2 regions of the Rossellomorea sp. NPDC071047 genome follow, and region 1 is predicted to be linked to the other one. Evidence: riboswitches for the same ligand, from Rfam matches in the RefSeq annotation. Region 1 holds a riboswitch; the other holds the start of a gene.
The links. Region 1 has a riboswitch for cobalamin ahead of ACQKFO_RS20070 (hypothetical protein). Riboswitches for the same ligand answer to the same signal wherever they lie in the genome.
Positions count from the first base shown of each region.

Region 1 (4,774 bases):
GAACCGACCAGGGCGACATCTGCACCACCCGATAGCAAGGTGGTCATTGTCTTATCTCCACCCCATGTAGTGGTCAGTTCAATGTCGAGCCCCTCTTCTTTGAAGAATCCTTTTTCGATCGCGACATATTCAGGAGCATAGAAAATCGAGCGGGTCACTTCTGCTACACGAACTTTCTGTACGACTTCTTCTTTTTCTCCACATGCTGTCAATCCGATTGACAACATGCTTATGAGCAACACGGCAAAGCCACTGCGAAGCCATTTTTTCATTCAATATTCCTCCTTTTAGCTTTGTGAAACTCGTTTATCGATAGAATGGGATGAGTGCATCTCTCTTTGCCTTGTTTATCTTTCCATATTAAAAGGGTAGGATGGTCATAAAGGCAGCGTCTTGTATCTTCTCTCTTGATGATGAGATTTGCTAAAATATCCTATGTAGAGTACAAAAAATGTGTGAATACCCAATGCACGGTTTGAAAGGAAGAGAATATGAAAAACGGAACGATCGTGAAGAAAACATTGTTTCCTTCACCTAATCCTCATGTGGAACTATATGAAATTACCTATCTATCCGGTGGCCTCCGGGTGAAGGGATTATTGGCTGAACCGGCAGGAGTTGGGAAGTATGACGGTTTTCTCTATTTGAGAGGCGGGATAAAAGGCGTCGGCATGGTCCGCCCTGCGAGAATCGCTCAATTTGCTTCTCACGGGTTCATTGTTTTTGCTCCTTATTATCGAGGCAATCTTGGAGGAGAGGGAAATGAAGATTTTGCTGGGGATGATCGTGAAGACGCCATTTCGGGTGTTGAATTACTTAAACACTATCACAGGGTGGTCCATGACCGGATCCATGTGTTTGGTTTTTCCCGTGGTGGGGTCATGGCGCTGATGACAGGCATCGAGCAGAGGGATGTCACCTCCGTTGTTACATGGGGAGGCGTATCGGATATGTTCTTGACATATGACGAACGGAAGGATCTCAGGAGAATGATGAAACGAGTCATAGGGGGAAGTCCCAATAAAGTTCCGGAACGATACGAATGGCGTACCCCATTATACGAATTAGAAAACCTTGAAGCTCCCGTATTGATCATTCACGGTGAAAAGGATCAGAACGTTTCAGTGGAGCATGCATATAGATTAGAAAAAAGACTGAAAGAGTTGGAGAAATCTGTTGCGTCCCGATACTTCAAAGAGTTTACGCATTATTTTCCACCACGAAAGAATCAACAAATTGTCTCCATGCTATGCACATGGATGAAAAATCAATAGACAGTGGTTATGATTAAATAAAAAAGGATCGAGGTCAAGCGAAATGGGCATGGGCTTGGAATTAAACACGATGATTGTGACAAAAGGAAAAGAAGTGAGGAAAGAAGAGAACCTGTTCGAGCTTCAAAAGGATGGATATCGCCTTTATCCTATGCACATTCCGATAGATGTAAGAAAAACGAAGCACAGTGATCCCAGTGGTTACGGCAGAATCGAAAAGATGGAGTGGACGGATAAAAAAACGACGATCCTGTATCGGTTGATTTCCTTGAATTCCACGAACTAAATAAAGAAGGGCTGTAAACATCTGCTTACAGCCCTTCTTTTATTTGATTTCCTCATATAGAATATAGCGATTATCCTCAGTCTGGGCGATCAAATAGTTACTGTGATCTTTCACGCTATAGATGGGTGTCCCTTTTTTCAGTGTATTTGCCGTGAAATCATTTACGGGGTGATATTGACTATCAATCTTTTCTTTAATAGCCCCGAGTTTTTCATCCAGGACCAGCTTCTTCTCCTCAGAGACCTTCACATATTCTTTATTGTTCACCACCATCATATCCCCGTATCCGCATAATTCATAGGATGCAGGTTCCTTATCTCCACATGCACTTAATAAAAATACGCATAATATCAAAACAACCAATCGCTTCATGTTTTTCCTCCTTATCATTTCTTCACATACTCAAAAGGTATTCAAGCTTGTACGCCAACATGTTTGTTTTTTATCCAAAACTTCATCAACTTTGAAATGGATAAAGTGGTATAATGTTCCTTAAGTGAATAAACCCACGCAGAAATTAGGTGCTGATCTTTAGCATAAAGGGAATTCGGTGTGAATCCGAAGCTGTTTCCGCAACTGTAAGTGCTGACGAAATAAGAAGATAACCACTATTTGATCATTCAGATGGGAAGGTTCTTAGAGTAGGCTGACGCACGAGCCAGGATACCTGCCTTTTTTCCATCGTATTATGCTCTTCGGAAGTTAAGGGGATGGTGCGGCTTTTTAGCATCTCTTTTTCATATGGATGACAACTGCCGGCCAATATTCTTGGGTGGTTTTTTTGTGTTTATTTATCCTCCCGGAAGATACGATAGGTGCTTCACAAACATCATTCAGAAAGGAGGAACTTACATATGGCTAAGGATTTCCGATACTTATGTTATCCCTATATGCGTGAATCTGTTTCAACGGTAGATTTTGAGATCCGGACCGATTCATTGTCGACTAAAATCGGACTCGCGTCATCATTGACGGAGCACTTACCGAAAGTGCATGACGATTTACTGTATTTAGCTGAGATGGCGTACCATCTCAACGGCTCGGTGCGGGGAATGACGGCCATCCAGGAAGAGGACTTGAATAAATTGAGCCAAATGTACGATCGTTATGTGTTGGAAGTAGAGGAACGTATCCAAACCTTTGTCCTTCCACAGGGCTCGACAGCTGCATGCGTGCTTCATACCTGCCGCAGTGAAGCAAAAAAGTCCGTCCGTGCCTTACATAAAGTCAGTACTGAGATGAAAGTGGAGAACATTTTATTTAAATATGCCCATTTACTGGCAAATGTTCTGTTTGTTATGGCCGTTTATGTGAATAAATGTGAAGGGATTGAAGAAATTCCTTTTGTGAGTAAATCGTATAGAGACAAAAAATAGAGAAGCGGGGAAGATGAAATATGAAAAAGTCATGGTTAAACAGTTTACTATTATCAACCATCCTGGTTGTTTTCGCAGGGTGCAGCAATGGGGGAGAAGTAACATCCACAAAGGAAGTCAAGCATGAAGATGAGCCTTATACTGTGACAGATGACAGGGGAGAAGAGATTAGCTTTGAGAAAGTGCCGGAAACCGTTATTTCCTTACAGCCGAGTAACACAGAGATTCTCTTTGCCATAGGAGCAGGAGATAAGGTAATCGGGGCAACTGAATTCGACAACTATCCTGAAGAAGCGAAGGAGATTAAAAGAGTGTCGGATTCCATGACGGTCAATGCTGAAGAGGTCATTGCACTAAAGCCTGAAGTTGTCATTGCTTATACCACTGGAGATGATGCCGGAGTGAAGCAGCTTGAAGAGGCGGGATTAAACGTATTCGTCATTCAATCTGCCCAAACCTTTGAAGATGTTTATGGGGATATTGAACAAATTTCAACGGTAATGGGAGAAGAAAAGAAGGGGAACGAATTGGTGGATGGCATCAAGAAACAGATTTCAGTTGTGAAAGAAAAAGTGAGCACGCTAAAGGAAAAAGAACAAGTATATTTTGAAATCAGTCCCTCCCCTGATATTTATACAGCAGGAGCAGAAACGTTTCAGCAGGAAATACTGGAAACGGCCGGGGTGGAGAATATTTTTGTAGACCAAAAAGGCTGGGTGAAAGTAGGCGAAGAAGAAATCATTAAACGGAATCCCAATATGATCTTGACGACAGTGGGGTATGTCGACGAGCCGACAGCTGAAATCAAGTCCCGGGAAAGCTGGAAGGATGTAAATGCAGTGAAAAATGATCAGGTTCATTTCCTGGATTCAGACATTATGTCAAGACCGGGACCGCGTATCGGTGAAGCTGTTGAGCTAACAGCTGAAACGGTGTATCCGGAATTGTTTTCTGAATAGAGTAGGATGTTCGTTTGGAGAAGACAGTGATTTGAATGGGGAATCATTGTCTTTTTCATCTAAAGCTCTACCCTCTTCAGGCCATTATGATAAAGTATACGTAACATCATTACGTTAGGAGAATTCAACATGAGCAAACTGGAAGTCATAGTCTTGAATGAGGAGGATGCCAAAGTTGCAGAAGCATCCGGAGCAGATCGACTTGAATTGGTGTCTGCCATACATGAGGGAGGATTAACTCCTGATTTTCATGTGATAGAAAAAGTATTAAAGACTGTTTCGATTCCTGTTCAGATTATGATCCGATTACATAGTACATCTTTCTCGTATCAGTCTGATGAATTGCATACCATGGCCGAACAAGTTAGGACTATAGTTGAACTGGGAGGCTGTGGCATCGTTTTTGGCGCATTATCACATGGAGGTAAGCTTGATTCCCACGCTTTAAAAGAGATCGTACAAAGTGCGAAGGGTCAATCGATTACTTTTCACCGCGCTATCGACCAGTCAGATGATCCAGTAGCCTTATGTAAAGGAATATTCCACTCAGGCTTAAACGTTGATCGAATTCTCACATCAGGCGGAAAATCTGAAGTGAGTAAGGGATTGGATACGATTGGTGAAATGAGGGAAATTGAGAAAATTGGTGGTCCCATTATCATGCCGGGTTCAGGTATAACTGTGGAAAATATAGGCGGAATACACAGCAAGCTAAAAGCAAGAGAATATCATGTAGGATCCGGTGTCCGGCATAATGGGAGCTATGACTTAGGGATAGACTCTGAAAAGGTAATGGAAATCAAACATGTAATCATATCCTAACTTGATTTGTTACTATACTACTATTTGAAAAAAGAATGAATTATGGTAAAAATAGTA
Region 1 is NZ_JBNNJT010000006.1:331,554-336,327, reverse strand. Features, by position in the region: partial or broken gene ACQKFO_RS20090 (ABC transporter substrate-binding protein) at 1-272, opposite strand, end outside; gene ACQKFO_RS20085 (alpha/beta hydrolase family protein) at 492-1,274, shown strand; gene ACQKFO_RS20080 (DUF2584 domain-containing protein) at 1,318-1,560, shown strand; gene ACQKFO_RS20075 (hypothetical protein) at 1,600-1,932, opposite strand; cobalamin riboswitch at 2,063-2,249, shown strand; gene ACQKFO_RS20070 (hypothetical protein) at 2,415-2,936, shown strand; gene ACQKFO_RS20065 (ABC transporter substrate-binding protein) at 2,957-3,895, shown strand; gene ACQKFO_RS20060 (copper homeostasis protein CutC) at 4,025-4,717, shown strand.

Region 2 (4,581 bases), on a different contig from region 1:
GTATTTGATATTTTCAGCGATTTGAGCTTTTAACTCGTCCATTGTGAATCCGGCTTTTTTCATTGCGTCTTCAAACTTCTTTTCATCACCGTACTGCTTTTTAACTTCTTCCAGTTGTTTATTGATTTCATCTTCAGATGCTTTGTAGCCTTTTTCATCGGCCTGTTGCATAAGGAGTGTTTGTCCGACCAGGCTATCAATAGTTTGTTCTTTGATTTTCTTTGCTGCATCTTTACTTGTCGGGTCTTGTCCCATCTGTTGATATTGCATTTGTGATTGAGTCAATACGTTATTGAAATCCTCACCTTTAATTTTTTCGTCGTTTACAATAGCAACGATCTTATCTTTTTCAATCTTTTGTTCATCCATTTTCTTTTGCATTTCTTCCATTTGCTTCGCTTGCTCTTCCTGAGCCTTTCCATCGCTTTTCTCTTCTGTTTTCGCTTTATCGTCAGCTTGTTTTTGGCTCTCCTCGTTCGAACCGCAAGCGGCTAGTCCAATCGTTAATAATGTCAATAGTAAAGTCGTTAATAATTTTTTCATAATAGACCCCTTTCAGAAGTAAGGTGTGATTTCGAAAAAAATCACTTAATGCGCATTTTAAAGGAAAAGCCCGTAAAAAGAAAGTATTTAAGCCGAAAAGTATAGATTGTAATGAGGTTGAAATACAGCGGGTTACTAATATGGTCCCTCTTTCACTGTAATGTATGCGATTACATCCGACTTTCAACTGCGGGGCTGAAATGAAAATGAAAGAAGACTTTCTTTTGGATGCTAAAAAAAAGAGACTGCTTAAATCGAGTTCTTTTCCTCCATTTAAACAGCCTATAAAAAAATATTGGGGACCAAAGAATACTGTCAAACAACCTTCTATTTGAATTATAGAGAGTGGCTACATTTTCTTCAACTAACATTTAGGAAGGTGTCGGCTGACTAGTGTCCTTTTGAAGGCAGTATTCAATCTTCTTCTATTCTTTTCATGAAAAATAATAATTATAAGCATATTTTAATGGGGGGGTTCCTTCCTATCGTTTAACTTGTCTCATCTCTTGACTTTAAGAGGGTAATAGAGTGATACTATTAAAAGATTTCAACTTCTAAACAAAATGAATAGTTTCACTTGTAAATTCATTTTCAATCGTTTATGATGATACAGAACACAACATTTTGTGTTTTGTTAAATTATTTTATCTATATATTGATTATAACCTGTGAATAGGGTGTCTGAATGGACTTAAAAGGGAATCCGGTGTGAATCCGGAACTGTCCCCGCAACTGTAAGTGCTGACGAAATAAGGAACTGCCACTGTCATATACGATGGGAAGGCCTTAAAGTAGGGTGAAGCACGAGTCAGGAGACCTGCCTTGTTTATCACGTGTTATCTTCTTCGGGAATTGGGAGGATAAAGCGAGGATTGGAGTAGGCCCTTTAGTCTATTCATATATCTTTCGTATATAAAAGCCCATCCGTTTGAAAGGATGGGCTTTTTTTGAATCCTTCCCACACTGTATAAATTTGGGAGGAATGATGATGTCAATCGTATCACAGGATCATAGGATCACAATGGAAGCAAAAAGGGTTCTAACAAATCTCCACAGTCGCTTTCCACAACTTCATTTTAATGAATTCGATGAAAAGACTTATAAGTATGCAGACGGTCAATCTGAATTGAATAAAGAAAAGCTTTATCATTTCATGATCCTCGCGGCAGTCGAACGGATCACTGCTCATGAACCTGATTGGACATATGTGGCTGCAGAATTATATTTAATGAAACTCTATCGTACGATCGCATATTCAAGGAGAGTGGAAGAAAGCGAGTTGTACAGTTCCTTTTCTGAATTAATTCAAGACTTGACTGATAGGAAACTATATACGTCTGCATTATTGGAATCATATAGCAAAGATGAAATTGATTCCTTGGGGAGGATCATGGATTCATCTAACGACCATCTGTTTACGTACATAGGGATCGTCACTCTATCAGAGCGATATTTAACTAAGTCCCATGATGGTGAAATCCTTGAATTACCTCAGGAACGATTGCTGATCATCGCCATGACACTCTTTATGAACGAACCCCGTGAAAAGCGGCTGGCGCTTATTGAAGAAGCTTATTGGGCCATGTCTAATTTGTATATGACGGTAGCAACACCTACGTTTGCCAACGCCGGCAAAAGCCATGGTCAGTTATCGAGCTGCTTTATAGATACGGTAGCCGATGATTTGAGAAGTATTTATGACAGCAATACAGATGTTTCCACACTAAGTAAAAACGGTGGCGGTCTCGGTATCTATCTGGGGAAGGTACGAAGTAGAGGAAGTAATATCAAAGGCTTCAAGGGAGTAAGTTCCGGTGTTATTCCATGGATGAAACAATTAAATAACACAGCCGTATCCGTTGATCAATTAGGTCAACGTCAAGGAGCGATAGCTGTTTATTTGGATGTATGGCATAAAGATATTTTTCCTTTTCTAGATACACGCTTAAACAATGGTGATGAAAGGCAGCGTACTCATGATCTATTCACTGGAGTCAGCTTACCGGATTTATTTATGGAACAAGTGGAGAGGAGAGGGGATTGGTATTTATTTGATCCCCATGAAGTGAGGATGGTCATGGGGTATTCCCTGGAAGATTATTATGATGAGTATGATGGAGAAGGTTCGTTCAGAGATAAATATTGGCAATGTGTAGAATGTCCCGGTCTTTCCAGGGAAAAGGTTCCGGCAATTGAAATTTTCAAGCGGATCATGATTTCCCAACTCGAAACGGGAACGCCCTACATGTTTTACCGAGATACAGTCAATCGGCTGAATGCCAATGGGCATAAGGGAATGATTTACTGCAGTAATCTGTGTACGGAAATCGCCCAGAATATGAGTGCAACCGTCATGGAAGAAGAGGTCATAAAAGACGGGAAAATCATTACCTATAAATCTCCCGGAGATTATGTCGTCTGTAATCTGGCGTCTGTTTCTTTAGCCAAAACAATCATGGATGATGAGCTGGAAAGGGTCGTATCCATAGGAGTGAGATTACTTGATAACGTCATTGATATTAATAAACTTCCAGTACTGCAAGCCCAACTGACAAACAGACGCTATAGAGGGATTGGATTGGGAACATTTGGGTGGCATCACCTCCTAGCATTAAAAGGTTTGAAATGGGAGAGCATTGAAGCAGTTGATTACTGTGATTCAATATACGAGGATGTTGCTTATTACACGATCAAAGCCAGTCAAGAACTAGCGAAAGAAAAAGGCTCCTATCCATATTACAGCGGGTCCGACTGGTCGACTGGCGAGTATTTTTCAAAAAAAGGATATTCAGGACCGAGGTGGGATGCACTCCGGGAAGATGTTTCTTCACAAGGAATCAGAAACGGATATTTAATGGCCGTTGCGCCAAATTCGTCCACTTCGATCATAGCCGGCTCTACAGCAAGCATAGATCCCTTATTCAGATTAGAATACTCGGAAGAAAAGAAGGATTATAAGATCCCTGTTACAGCACCTGATTTATCACCTAAGACGACCTGGTATTACAAAACGGCTTATAACGTAGATCAGCACTGGAGTATTAAACAGAATGAGAAAAGACAGCGACATATAGATCAAGGAATATCGTTTAACTTGTATGTACGGAATGATATCAAGGCGATAGAGTTACTATCTCTTCATTTAGATGCATGGAAGTCAGGATTGAAAACGACCTACTATGTGAGATCGACGTCTGTTTCAAATTTTGAAGAATGTGAAAGCTGCCATAGCTGACTGGGAGGAAGATGATAAAATGAATGGATTAAAACAGCGAATCTTAATAGATTCTGAGGCACCAAATAAATCTACAGGAATTGTAAATGGACAAAGTTCGAATATATTAAACTGGGATGATGTCAGGTTTTCATGGGCCTATCCAAAGTATAAGAGAATGCTTGGGAACTTCTGGACGCCTTTTGAGATCAATATGGCAAAGGATATCAAGCAGTTCCCGGCTCTTTCATCAAGGGAGCAGGAGTCTTTTTTGAAAATCATCGGCCTGCTGGCTCTCCTTGATAGCGTGCAGACAGATTACGCCGGTAAAGTGGCAGACTATCTCACGGATTCCAGCCTGAATGCATTGATGATCATTCTGGCACAGCAAGAGGTCGTCCATAATCATTCGTACAGTTACGTGTTATCCAGTATCGTATCCAAAAAAAAGCAGGATGAAGTATTTGATTTCTGGAAGAACGATCCGATCTTGAAAAAACGGAACGAATTTATAACGAATGGATATAAAGGGTTTGTTGAATTCCCTACCATAGAGAATCTATTAAAATCGATCATCTATGATGTCATTCTGGAAGGGTTATTCTTTTACTCAGGTTTTGCCTTCTTCTACAATCTGGCCAGAAATCAAAAGATGGTGGCGACATCAACGATGATTAATTATATCAATCGGGATGAACAGCTTCATGTCGGCTTATTTGAAAAAATATATAAAGAAGTCCTCAACGAGAATCCCGCTTATCAAACGGATGAGCTGCGTGACTTCGGGCATGATGCATTCAAACAGGCAGCTCTCCTGGAAATAG
Region 2 is NZ_JBNNJT010000005.1:316,461-321,041, forward strand. Features, by position in the region: gene ACQKFO_RS18210 (SurA N-terminal domain-containing protein) at 1-543, opposite strand, end outside; cobalamin riboswitch at 1,202-1,382, shown strand; gene ACQKFO_RS18215 (ribonucleoside-diphosphate reductase subunit alpha) at 1,565-3,778, shown strand; gene ACQKFO_RS18220 (ribonucleotide-diphosphate reductase subunit beta) at 3,798-4,581, shown strand, end outside.
Region 2: it holds a riboswitch for cobalamin, as region 1 does, so the genes downstream of both, ACQKFO_RS18215 (ribonucleoside-diphosphate reductase subunit alpha) here and ACQKFO_RS20070 (hypothetical protein) in region 1, are expected to answer to the same signal.